DNA from 3 places in the Leclercia sp. G3L genome. Region 3 is predicted to be linked to each of the others. Evidence: predicted binding sites of a transcription regulator. Region 3 holds the regulator's gene; each other region holds the start of a gene.
What was found. Region 3 encodes CRP, which controls carbon source genes, mostly activating them, when cyclic AMP is high. Its sites were predicted from a motif close to ATGTGANNNNNNTCACAT; they were not measured.
Positions count from the first base shown of each region.

Region 1: LRS40_RS04665 (glycine dehydrogenase) is a predicted target of CRP. The motif match lies at 2,250-2,267, and genes of this name have one in related genera.
Region 2: LRS40_RS23250 (ABC-F family ATPase) is a predicted target of CRP. The motif match lies at 2,640-2,657, and genes of this name have one in related genera.

Region 1 is NZ_CP088265.1:687,585-691,781, forward strand. It holds gene LRS40_RS04645 (DUF4310 family protein) at 1-323, opposite strand, end outside; gene LRS40_RS04650 (DUF4311 domain-containing protein) at 337-1,113, opposite strand; gene LRS40_RS04655 (DUF4312 family protein) at 1,136-1,435, opposite strand; gene LRS40_RS04660 (glycine-rich SFCGS family protein) at 1,438-1,800, opposite strand; gene LRS40_RS04665 (glycine dehydrogenase) at 1,811-2,149, opposite strand; gene LRS40_RS04670 (Hok/Gef family protein) at 2,602-2,724, shown strand; gene cybC (cytochrome b562) at 2,795-3,178, opposite strand; gene pmbA (metalloprotease PmbA) at 3,338-4,197, opposite strand, start outside.
Region 2 is NZ_CP088265.1:4,539,153-4,543,349, forward strand. It holds gene LRS40_RS23245 (DUF1479 domain-containing protein) at 1-784, shown strand, start outside; gene LRS40_RS23250 (ABC-F family ATPase) at 940-2,535, opposite strand; gene ldtB (L,D-transpeptidase) at 2,755-3,675, shown strand; gene LRS40_RS23260 (aldo/keto reductase) at 3,846-4,197, opposite strand, start outside.
Region 3 is NZ_CP088265.1:1,557,743-1,561,939, reverse strand. It holds gene LRS40_RS08770 (phosphoribulokinase) at 1-432, shown strand, start outside; gene LRS40_RS08765 (OsmC family protein) at 522-926, opposite strand; gene crp (cAMP-activated global transcriptional regulator CRP) at 1,236-1,868, shown strand; gene LRS40_RS08755 (YccS/YhfK family putative transporter) at 1,925-4,012, shown strand; gene LRS40_RS08750 (aspartate aminotransferase family protein) at 4,089-4,197, opposite strand, start outside.

The sequences.
Region 1 (4,197 bases), 870 kb from region 3:
GGGAACATGATGCCCGCCCCCAGCAAGAGCGCCGGAACGCCGAGGCCCACCCCGGTCTGGATCGCCCCGCCGATATCGAGGATCCCCACCAGGGAGCCTTCGATAATACGGGCAAACAGGAAGCTGGCGCCGAACGCCGCTACCGCGCCGTAGGCACCGGTATCGATACCCGCTTTCAGCATCGCCACGAAGGCCACTTCGTTAAAAGCGCCGATACCGTAGAGGTAGTACATGTGCGTCCCGGCGAACACGCCGGAGGAGAGCAGGCCAACGAAGATCGGGAACGACCAGTCGGCATACCAAAAACCTTTATTCTGTTCCATTTAGAGGCTCCTGTTACTTGCCGCTGAGCGAGTTGTGGATCATGTCGAGCCAGTTCGGCACGGTCAGATGGAAGGATTCAATCATCTTCATGTCGAAGCCGCGGAAGAAGCCGCTCAGCACGAACAGCGCGACGATGGCGACCATCATCACTTTGGTGACGTGGTTCCAGCCGCTCTCTTCCACGCCTTTACCGATCAGGATCCCCAGCACCAGGCCCGGTACGGCGTTACCCATAATCAATTGCGCCGCGCCGCCAAAGACGGTGGCCCAGAAGCCCGATTTTTTACCCGCATCGATAGCCGCCAGCCAGAAGATCACCGGCATCACGGTGTTCACCAGCAGGTTAGCGGCAGGTACCAGCACCTTCACGGCGGTCACCTGAAGCGCAGCAGGAACGGACGACGCGGTGAGGTTCAGGAAGGTGACGACAATCATGCCGATCACGCCGCAGGCGATCGCCATTTTGCGGGGATCGTGCAGCGTCTCGCCGACGTTGCGGTTTTTGATCATCAGCGCCGCGGCACCCCAGTTCGGGATGATGCGGTGGTCAACGTCCTGGGTGAAGGAGCCCGCCGCAACCGACGAAGCCCAGGCGTTGAAGAAGAAGCCTAACCCAAAGGAGAAGTGAGACGCTGGGTCTCCCTCACAGGAGTTCAGCTCCCCCAACGTACGAAACGCGCCCATACCCTGTGTGGTAGGCGCATGAAACATGCGTGCAGCCCCGGCGCCCACGCCGACGCCAACCAGGCCGCCGATGATGAGCGATTTTATTAAAATTATCAGGAACATTAGTCTGCCCTATTAGTAAGAATCAGCGTTGCGTGACAAAGTCCACCTGGTCCAGATTGATGGCAGTCACGTTGACGGTCACGTCCAGCTCCACGCTGTAGGTGCGTCTTTCCCGGCGCAAAAAGAAGAACAGAAACGCCTCTTTACGCACCGCTTCTTGCGCCTGAACAACCTGCACATCCTGTGGCTCAATACGCAGTAAGATATGCGGCGATGCTTTCATCACCGCGGCCTGAACGTGGTTCAGCGCGTCGGCAAAGGCGCGCGCTTTGGCGTCACCCTTGCCTTTCACTCTCACCGTGGTGGTGAACTGTTCTTTCATGCTTATGCGCCGTGCTTCTTCTTCCAGGCCTGTACCAGACGCTCGCCCAGCTCTTCTTTATCCATAAAGCCAAAGCCCAGCACGTTGCAGCCTTCGTTGATGGCGGTCACGCCCTCTTCCACGGAACGCATGCCGTACTTGGCTTTGTAGCCATATTTGGTCTGAGCGGTGATGGCACCCGCGCCGCCGCTGCCGCAGAAGGAGATGCCGAAGGTGGCGTTTTCCGCCTTCATCACGTCACCCAGCTTCATGTCCGCCGCCACGCCTGGTACCACCACTGCGCGGCCACCCGCTTTTTCAACGCCTGCTGCAACCTTCTGACCTTTACCCAGGCGATCGCCGATAACGACTGTAATTTGTTCCATGATGTGCTCCTTAAAGGTTGTCTTTTGCGACTTCAAAGTGGACGGAGAGCAGCCAGGCTTCTTCATCAGGAAGGTTGCCAAACTGCGCCACGACTTCGCGGGCAAGCCGCATTGATTCAGGTGAAATTTCGTCAAACAGGTCAGCCTCGACCTCCGGCAGCGGCTCGCCGGTCACCGACCGGTGCGCCATGGCGCGAACGTGGGAGGTCAGCATCTGCTCCTGAACGGCATTGGGGATAATGTGGTGATGACTAAGCAGCGTGAAGGTCTGCTTGAGCATGGTGTCGGCCAGCTGTTCAGTTTGCGCCGCCTGGTCTCCAGTGTCGTTTATTACCGTTCCGTTAATCACTCGTCTTACCCCGTTATTGGCTCTGGGATAAAACTAACGCCCGCTGTTATGGGTTTGTAGCGAGTTGTTTTCCACTTCGAAGTGGAAAGGAGAGCGGCGCCAGTGATCTGTGCCACATAATTGCGCTGAATGATGATTTTTCGCTGGTCTAACGTGATGAATATCACGCTCCTGAGCGGGTAAAGCGGGGTTGTGGAGGTGAAAAAGTTTACGAGCAGACTCGTAGAAATGTGAGCTGGATAAGGTTTTCTTATGCGGATTGGGTAGAGTGGCCGTGGGTGCTTGAGACTGACCGTCTCTTGCATGGGACGGGAAGTGGAAAGCCCCACCTGACAAAAAATCAGGGATGGGGCCCGAAACGACACGTCCGAACACGTGAAGTTCGTTGCCTTACCCGCTTAAAAAGCAAGGAGGCATCCATGAAACGCAGAGATCCCAGTATCGGGGTTTTGATGATTATTTCTTTGACAATAATCATCTTAACGCTGGTGACGCGGAAGACACTGTGCGAGATCCGTTTTCGAAACGGTTCGCTTGAAGTGATTGCGCAAATGGACTGTCGCTCCGGATCGTAGGGAGCAAACATGCGGAGGCGTTTAGTACGCCTCCGCAACACGGGGAGAGGACGTGCGGCTCAGGCACCCATTAACGGTATTTTTTGTGATAAGTATTGCGCGTGGTGACAAACCCGTCGGCTGCCGCCTGCGCCTCTTTCACTTTGCCTTCGTTGGCCAGCTTCAGCGCGCCGTCAATCTGCCCGACCAGCGTCTCCAGACCGTGACGGTAATCTTTCATCTCCGCGCTGTCTTCCGCTTTGCCTTCCAGCTTCGGCGGGGTCTCTTTTTGCGCATCTACCGCAGCAGCGCGCATTTTGGTCAGGGCGCCTTTCATCTCCGCCGCATTGTCCGTTTTCTGCACCACCTTCAGGTTTTCGCTGAGGGTGTCCATATTATCTTCCAGGTCGGCAAACACCGACGAACTCAATACCAGCGTTGAGGCTGCGAGGATGGCTAACAGGTTTTTACGCATTGCTCACTTCCTTTTTTATTATTAAAAAAAGACTAATACCCTAAATAATTCGCGTTGCAGGAAGGCGGCAAGCGCGTGAATCCCCGGGAGCTTACATAAGTAAGTGACCGGGGTGAGCGCACGCAGCCAACGCATCTGCACCGTGAAGTATGACGGGTATTACTGACCGGCGATCTTCATCTCCGGTAACAGCACCGATCCGCACTGGATATTGCTGCGGGTTTCAATATCGTTACCCACCGTCACGATATTGCGCCACATATCCTTTAAGTTGCCGGCGATGGTAATTTCGCTCACCGGATACTGAATTTCACCGTTCTCGACCCAGAAGCCGGACGCCCCGCGCGAGTAGTCGCCGGTGACGCCGCTGACGCCCTGGCCCATCAACTCGGTCACTACCAGCCCGGTGCCCATCTCTTTCAGCATCTGCTCAAAGCTCAGGCCGCGGCCAGGGATCCGCCAGTTGTGGATGCCGCCCGCATGGCCGGTGCTTTGCAGCCCCAGTTTGCGCGCGGAGTAGCTGGTCAGCAGCCACTGGGTCAGGATGCCGTCTTTGATGATATCGCGACGCTCCGTGCGCACGCCTTCGCTGTCGAACGGCGTGGAGGCCAGCCCTTTCAGCAGGTGCGGATGCTCTTCAATGGTCAGCCATTCCGGCAGGATCTGCGTGCCCAGCGCGTCGAGCAGGAAGGTCGACTTACGGTATACCGCCCCACCCGCGATGGCCCCCACCAGATGCCCGAACAGCCCGGTCGCCACTTCATTGGCAAAGATCACCGGTGCTTTCATGGTAGACAGTTTTCGTGGAGCGAGGCGGGACAATGTGCGTTTTGCGCACTCCATCCCAACCCACTCCGGCGACTGAAGATCGCCCAGCGCGCGGCCAATGGTGTAGGCGTAATCGCGCTCCATGTCGCCATTCTCTTCGGCGATGACGCAGCTGGAGAGCGAGTGACGGGTGGAGCTGTAGCCCTGCAGCATACCGTGGCTGTTGCCAAAAACTTTGATGCCGTAGTGGC
Region 2 (4,197 bases), 1.8 Mb from region 3:
GTTCCTGAACCGTTTATGGACCTTTGAGAGCAACGGCAAACAGTGGTTCAACCCGGACGTGAGCGTGATCTACCCGGACCGCATTCGCCGCCGTCCACCGGGAACCACCTCGAAAGGCCTCGGGGCGCACACCGACTCCGGCGCGCTGGAGCGCTGGCTGCTCCCGGCCTATCAGCAGGTCTTCGCCCGGGTATTCGATGGCAATATCGATCAATACGATCCCTGGAATGCCGCGCACCGTACCGAAGTGGAAGAGTACACCGTGGATAACACCACCAAGTGCTCGGTGTTCCGCACCTTCCAGGGCTGGACCGCGCTCTCCGACATGATCCCGGATCAGGGTCTGCTGCACGTGGTGCCGATCCCGGAAGCGATGGCCTATATCCTGCTGCGTCCGCTGCTGGATGATGTGCCGGAAGATGAACTCTGCGGCGTGGCGCCGGGTCGCGTGCTGCCGATCTCCGAGAAGTGGCATCCGCTGTTGATTGAAGCCCTCACAAGCATTCCGGCGCTGGAAGCGGGTGATTCCGTGTGGTGGCACTGCGATGTGATCCACTCCGTGGCCCCCGTTGAGAACCAGCAGGGCTGGGGCAACGTGATGTACATTCCGGCGGCACCGATGTGCGAGAAAAACCTCGCCTACGCGAAGAAGGTGAAAGCGGCGCTGGAAACCGGGGCCTCTCCGGGCGATTTCCCGCGCGAGGATTATGAGGCTGACTGGCAGTCGCGCTTCACCACGGATGATTTAAACATCCACGGCAAGCGCGCGCTGGGCATGGCTTAAGGATATCCTGACCAACTGATGCGCCGGGTGGCGGCTTCGCCTTACCCGGCCTACAAAACCCACCCCATATCGTAGGCCGGGCAAGCGCATGCGCCGCCCGGCGTGACAGACCGCAGATTCGTAGGCCCGGTAAGCGTAGCGCCACCGGGCTTTTTTTAGTTATCGATACCTTTACTGCGCAGGTAATCTTCGTAGTTACCGCTGAAGTCCACCACGCGCTCCGGCGTAATTTCAATTACGCGGGTCGCCAGGGAGCTCACAAACTCACGGTCGTGAGAGACGAAGATCAGGGTGCCCTGATACATCTCCAGCGCCATGTTCAGCGATTCGATCGATTCCATGTCCAGGTGGTTGGTCGGTTCGTCCATCACCAGGATGTTCGGTTTCTGCATCATCAGCTTGCCGAAGAGCATACGGCCTTTCTCACCACCGGAGAGCACCTTCGCCGGCTTTTTGATGTCGTCCTGGCTGAACAGCAGACGGCCGAGGAAGCTGCGCACCACCTGCTCGTCATCGCCTTCTGATTTCCACTGGCTCATCCAGTCGAAAACGGTCAGATCGTTGTCGAAATCTTCGGCGTGATCCTGCGCGTAATAACCAATCTGCGCGTTCTCGGACCATTTTACGGTGCCGTTATCCGGGGCCAGTTCACCTACCAGGGTCTTCAGCATGGTGGATTTACCCACGCCGTTGGCACCCAGAATGGCGATCTTCTCGCCCACTTCCAGCAGCAGGTTGAAATTCTTAAACAGCGGACCGTTATCGAAACCTTTTGACAGCTCTTCGACGGCCAACGCATTACGGAACAGCTTCTTGTCCTGCTCGAAGCGGATGAACGGGTTCTGACGGCTGGAGGCTTTAACTTCATCCAGCTTGATTTTGTCGATCTGACGGGCACGCGAGGTGGCCTGACGCGATTTGGAGGCGTTGGCGCTGAAGCGGCTGACGAAGGATTGCAGATCCGCAATCTGCGCCTTTTTCTTGGCGTTGTCGGCCAGCAGACGCTCACGCGCCTGGGTCGCGGCGGTCATGTACTCGTCGTAGTTGCCTGCATAGACGCGCAGCTCGCCGTAGTCCAGATCCGCCATGTGGGTGCAGACCATGTTCAGGAAGTGACGGTCGTGCGAGATGATGATCATGGTGCTGTTACGCTCGTTCAGCGTCTGCTCCAGCCAGCGAATGGTATCGATGTCCAGGTTGTTCGTCGGTTCGTCGAGCAGCAGGATATCCGGGTTAGAGAACAGCGCCTGAGCCAGCAGAACACGCAGCTTCCAGCCTGGCGCGACTTCGCTCATCAGACCGTAGTGCTGTTCAACCGGAATGCCCACGCCCAGCAGCAGCTCACCGGCACGGGACTCGGCAGAGTAGCCGTCCATTTCGCCGTACTGCACTTCGAGGTCGGCCACTTTATAGCCGTCTTCTTCGCTCATTTCGGCAAGGGCATAGATGCGGTCGCGCTCCTGCTTCACTTCCCACAGCTCACCGTGGCCCATGATCACCGTGTCAAGAACGGTGAACGCTTCAAAGGCGAACTGATCCTGACGCAGCTTACCGATGCGCTCGTTCGGATCGAGAGAAACGTTGCCCAGCGTCGGCTCTAAATCGCCGCCGAGGATCTTCATGAAGGTGGATTTTCCGCTACCGTTGGCACCAATCAGGCCGTAACGGTTGCCGCCGCCAAATTTGACGGAAATGTTTTCGAACAGCGGCTTACTGCCAAACTGCATAGTGACGTTGCTGGTAACTAACACGGGAGATTCCTGCGAGAAGTGTGATAAACCCGGCATTATGCCACAATTCCGAAATGAGATCCCGTGTAACAACATAACGCTAAACTTTAACGAAACGGAAAAAAGTGTGATTTAGTACACATCCGAATTCCATGCGGTCAGGAATGCACATATAATGCGCTCCCTAAACCGTTCAGACTTTTAAACAACCTGCCAAGTGGCACAGATACCTCGCACACCATGAATATGAAATTAACTTCGCTTTTTGCGGCGGCGTTTGCCGTAGTAGGGTTTTGCAAGACCGCTTCTGCTGTCACCTATCCACTGCCAACCGACGGTAGCCGTCTGGTGGGTCAGAACCAGGTTGTGACCATTGAAGAAGGTAACACCCAGCCGCTGGAATATTTCGCAGCAGAATATCAGCTCGGCCTCTCCAACATGATGGAAGCCAACCCGGGTGTTGACCCTTATCTGCCGAAAGGCGGTACCGTGCTGAACATTCCTCAGCAGCTGATCCTGCCGGACACCGTGCATGAAGGCATCGTGATCAACAGTGCCGAAATGCGTCTGTACTACTACCCGAAAGGCACCAACACGGTGATCGTGCTGCCAATCGGTATCGGCCAGCTGGGGAAAGATACCCCGATGAACTGGACCACCAAGGTTGAGCGTAAGAAAGCCGGCCCAACCTGGACCCCAACCGCGAAAATGCACGCCGAGTACATTGCCGCAGGCGAGCCGCTGCCAGCCGTTGTGCCTGCCGGCCCGGATAACCCGATGGGTCTGTACGCGCTGTATATCGGTCGTCTGTATGCGATCCACGGCACCAACGCCAACTTCGGTATCGGCCTGCGCGTGAGCCACGGCTGTGTGCGTCTGCGTAACGACGACATCAAGTTCCTGTTCGAGAACGTGCCGGTTGGCACCCGCGTACAGTTCATCAACGAGCCGGTAAAAGCGACCACCGAGCCGGATGGCAGCCGTTACCTCGAAGTGCATAACCCGTTGTCCACCAGCGAAGAGCAGATCGACAATAACGTCACCGTGCCGGTCACCCTGACCAGCAACGTGCAGGCTATCACCGGCCAGCAGGACGTGGATGCGACCATCGTTGAGCAAGCGATCAACAACCGTTCCGGTATGCCGGTTCGTCTGAACTGATTGCAGAATGCGAAATAAAAAAAGCGGGCCTGATAGCCCGCTTTTTTATTGGCTGTTACTGCTGTTGCGTGCGGCAATGCCCGGCGGCGCTACGCTTGCCGGGCCTACGGGCCGTTTGTAGGCCGGGTAAGGCGCAGCCGCCACCCGGCTTCTCTGCAGCCTGAACAGGGTTACTGCTGCGCCAGCTGATTACGGCGATACTCCCCCTGCCGCTCCAGCATCCAGCCAGGATATTCACGTGGCAGCGCGCTCACCGCATCCAGCTGTTTCAGCTCGTCATCGCTGAGGTGAATCGCCGTCGCGGCGATATTGTCGTCCAGCTGATCCACCCGCTTCGCCCCCACAATCACGCTGCTGACCACCGGCTGATGGAGCAGCCAGGCGAGGGCAATCTGCGCGACCGAAACCCCTTTGCTGTCGGCAATGTTGCGCATCACGTCCACGCAGTCAAATGCCCGCGCTTTATCCACCGGCGGGAAGTCAAACTCCTGGCGGCGGCCACCGCCCTGCACCTGGCCGTCG
Region 3 (4,197 bases):
GTCGATCTGCTGGTGGGCGTGGTGCCGATTGTTAACCTGGAGTGGATCCAGAAGCTGACGCGGGATACCAGCGAGCGCGGTCATTCCCGCGAGGCGGTGATGGACTCCGTGGTGCGCTCAATGGAAGATTACATTAACTTCCTGACGCCACAGTTTTCCCGCACCCACATTAACTTCCAGCGCGTTCCGACCGTAGACACCTCGAACCCCTTTGCCGCCAAGGCTATCCCGTCCCTGGACGAGAGCTTCGTGGTGATCCATTTCCGCAATCTGGACAATATCGATTACCCCTGGCTGCTGGCGATGCTACAGGGTTCGTTTATTTCGCATATCAATACGCTGGTGGTTCCGGGCGGGAAGATGGGGCTGGCGATGGAGTTAATCATGATGCCGCTGGTGCAGCGGTTGATGGAAGGCAAGAAAATCGATTGAAGCCTTGTTGCCCGGTGGCGCTACGCTTACCGGGCCTACGGGCTCTGTAGGCCGGGCAAACGAAGTGCCGCCCGGCGTTTTAGCAAGGCTTACGCCTCGATCACTTCATACGAGTGGGTAATATTTACCGCTTTCTCCAGCATCAGCGCCACGGAGCAGTACTTCTCCGCAGAAAGATCGACCGCGCGGGATACCGCCGCGTCTTTCAGCGCTTTGCCGGTGACCACGAAGTGAAGGTTGATATGGGTGAACAGGCGCGGCGCCTCTTCACGACGCTCTGAGGTCAGTTTCACTTCACAGTCGGTCACATCGTGACGCCCTTTTTGCAGGATCGACACCACGTCGATCGCGCTGCATCCTCCTGCCGCCATCAGGACCACTTCCATCGGACTTGGCGCTTTATCGCCGGAGTTACCGTCCATCAAAATCTGGTGCCCGGAAGCCGACTCACCGAGGAACGTTAGCCCTTCAACCCATTTCACACGTGCTTGCATTTTTATTAACTCCAGGATTGCATTTTTCCTGACAGATTACGCGCCAGTAACAATTCTGACAACGGAAGTCGACCTGCATCAAGCTGAAGCGAGACACCAGGAGACACGCGGCAAAAGCTATGCTAAAACAGTCGAGATGCTACAGTAATACATTGACGTTACACATGTATGCAGAGGACATCACACATTACAGGCTGCTAATTATTGTGCCAGCCAGACCCCAGGCAGGGGGAAGAATTCGATTGCAACCCCAGAGTACAGGTACATAGCCAGACTCTGGAGACAGCTTATAACAGAGGATAACAGCGCATGGTGCTTGGCAAACCGCAAACAGACCCGACTCTCGAATGGTTCTTGTCTCATTGCCATATTCATAAGTACCCATCGAAGAGCACGCTGATTCACCAGGGTGAAAAAGCGGAAACGTTGTACTACATCGTCAAAGGCTCAGTGGCAGTGCTGATCAAAGATGAAGAAGGCAAAGAGATGATCCTCTCTTACCTGAATCAGGGAGACTTTATCGGCGAACTGGGCCTGTTTGAAGAAGGTCAGGAGCGTAGCGCCTGGGTTCGTGCAAAAACGGCCTGTGAAGTGGCTGAGATCTCTTATAAGAAATTCCGCCAGCTGATCCAGGTGAATCCGGATATCCTGATGCGCCTCTCTTCGCAGATGGCTCGCCGTCTGCAGGTCACGTCCGAGAAAGTGGGTAACCTCGCCTTCCTCGACGTAACGGGCCGTATTGCCCAGACCCTGCTGAACCTGGCGAAACAGCCAGACGCTATGACCCACCCGGACGGTATGCAAATTAAAATTACCCGTCAGGAAATTGGTCAGATCGTCGGATGTTCTCGTGAGACAGTGGGTCGTATCCTGAAAATGCTGGAAGATCAAAACCTGATTTCCGCCCACGGTAAAACCATCGTGGTTTACGGAACACGTTAATTCCGCTAAAACGGCGTGGCATCGCACGATGACACGCCGTTTTTGTCTCTATCCCCATGTGGCGCAGGCTCATTTATCACCCGGAAGTTAACTACGCACTGCGGCAAACCCTGGTGTTGTGTCTCCCTGTGGCTGTGGGTCTGATCTTCGGTCATCTGCAACACGGCCTGCTCTTCTCTCTCGTTCCTGCCTGCTGCAACATTGCCGGTCTGGGCACGCCACATAAGCGCTTCTTTAAACGTCTGACTATTGGCGGCTGCCTGTTCGCGGGCTGTAGCCTGGCCGTACAGCTGCTGCTGGCGCGGGATATTCCGCTGCCTCTGATTCTGACCGTGCTGGCGATGACGCTAGGGGTCACGGCTGAGATCAGCGCCCTGCATGCGCGACTGCTGCCCGCCTCGCTGATTGCGGCCATCTTTACCCTGAGCCTGGCGGGGAATATGCCGGTCTGGGAACCGCTACTCCTCTATACGCTGGGCACCCTCTGGTACGGGCTGTTTAACTGGTTCTGGTTCTGGATGTGGCGTGAACAGCCGCTGCGTGAGTCGCTGAGCATGCTCTATCAACAGCTGGCGGATTATTGCGAAGCAAAATACACCCTGCTGACGCAGCACACCGACCCTGAAAAATCGTTGCCCCCGCTGCTGGCCCGCCAGCAGAAGGTAGTGGACCTGATCAGCCTCTGTTACCAACAGCTGCATATGCTGGCGGCCAACAGGAATCATGAATACAAACGCCTGCTGCGCACCTTCCAGGTGGGGCTGGATCTACAGGAGCACATCTCCGTCAGCCTGCATCACCCGAAGGAGGTGCAGAAGCTGGTGGAGCGCAGTCACGCTGAAGCGGTGATCCGCTGGAACGCGCAGACCGTTGCGGCACGCCTGCGGGTGCTGGCTGACGACATTCTCTATCATCGCTACCCCACCCGCTTCACCATGGACAAGCAGCTCGGCGCCCTGGAGAAAATTGCCCGCCAGCACCCGGATAACCCGGTGGGTCAGTTCTGCGCCTGGCACTTCAGCCGTATTGCCCGCGTGCTGCGCACCCAGCGCCCGCTCTACCCGCGCGACCTGATGGCGGACAAGCAGAAACGCCTGCCGCTGATCCCCGCTCTGAGAAGCTATCTGTCGCTGAAGTCTGCCGCCCTGCGTAACGCGGCGCGCATCAGCGTGATGCTGAGTATCGCCAGCCTGATGGGCGTGGCGCTGCACCTGCCGAAACCCTACTGGATCTTAATGACAGTGCTGCTGGTGACGCAAAACGGCTATAGCGCGACGCGGGTGCGTATTCTCCACCGGGCGGCCGGCACGCTGGCGGGGCTGATTATTGCCGGCGTGACCCTGCACTTCCACGTCCCGGAAGGCTACACCCTTGCCGGGATGTTGATGGTGACGCTGGTAAGCTACCTGATCATTCGCAAGAGCTACGGCTGGGCGACGGTGGGCTTTACGGTCACGGCGGTGTACACCCTGCAGCTGCTGACCCTGAACGGCGAGCAGTTTATTGTCGCCCGGCTGGCCGATACCCTGATTGGCTGCCTGATCGCCTTCGGGGGGATGGTCTGGCTATGGCCGCAGTGGCAGAGCGGGCTTCTGCGGCAGAATGCCCACGACGCGCTGGAAGCGGATCAGGAGGCTATCCGCCTGATCCTCAGCGACGATCCGCAGCCGACGCCGCTGGCGTGGCAACGCATGAAGGTCAATCAGGCGCACAACGCGCTGTTCAACTCTCTGAACCAGGCGATGCAGGAGCCGGGCTTCAATTCGGCGTATCTGGCGGACATGAAGCTGTGGGTGACGCACAGCCAGTTTATCGTCGAGCATATCAACGCGATGACGACCCTGGCGCGGGAGCATACGATGCTGACGCCAGACCTGGCGCAGCGATATCTGCAGTCGTGTGAAATTGCGCTTCAGCGCTGCCAGCAGCGTCTGGAGTATGACGCGCCGGGCGAAAGCGGGGACAGCAATATTCTGGAAGCGCCAGAGACCCTGACGCAAGACCCCATGAGTACGCTGGAGCAGCATCTGCAGCGCACCATTGGGCATCTGAACACCATGCACACCATTTCGTCGGTGGCATGGCGTCAACGCCCGCATCATGGGATCTGGTTGATTCGACGGCTGAAGCGGACGCCGTACTAAATGCCGGGTGGCGCTGCGCTTACCCGGCCTACAAAACCGTAGGCCCGTGCAAGCGTAGCGCCGCCGGGCAACACAGCTACTTCTGAACCACGCGCTTCACCGCGGCGGCAAAGCGGTTCATCCCTTCATCGATATCCTGGCTTTCCACCAGCAGCGACGGGGCGAAGCGCATCACGTCCGGCCCG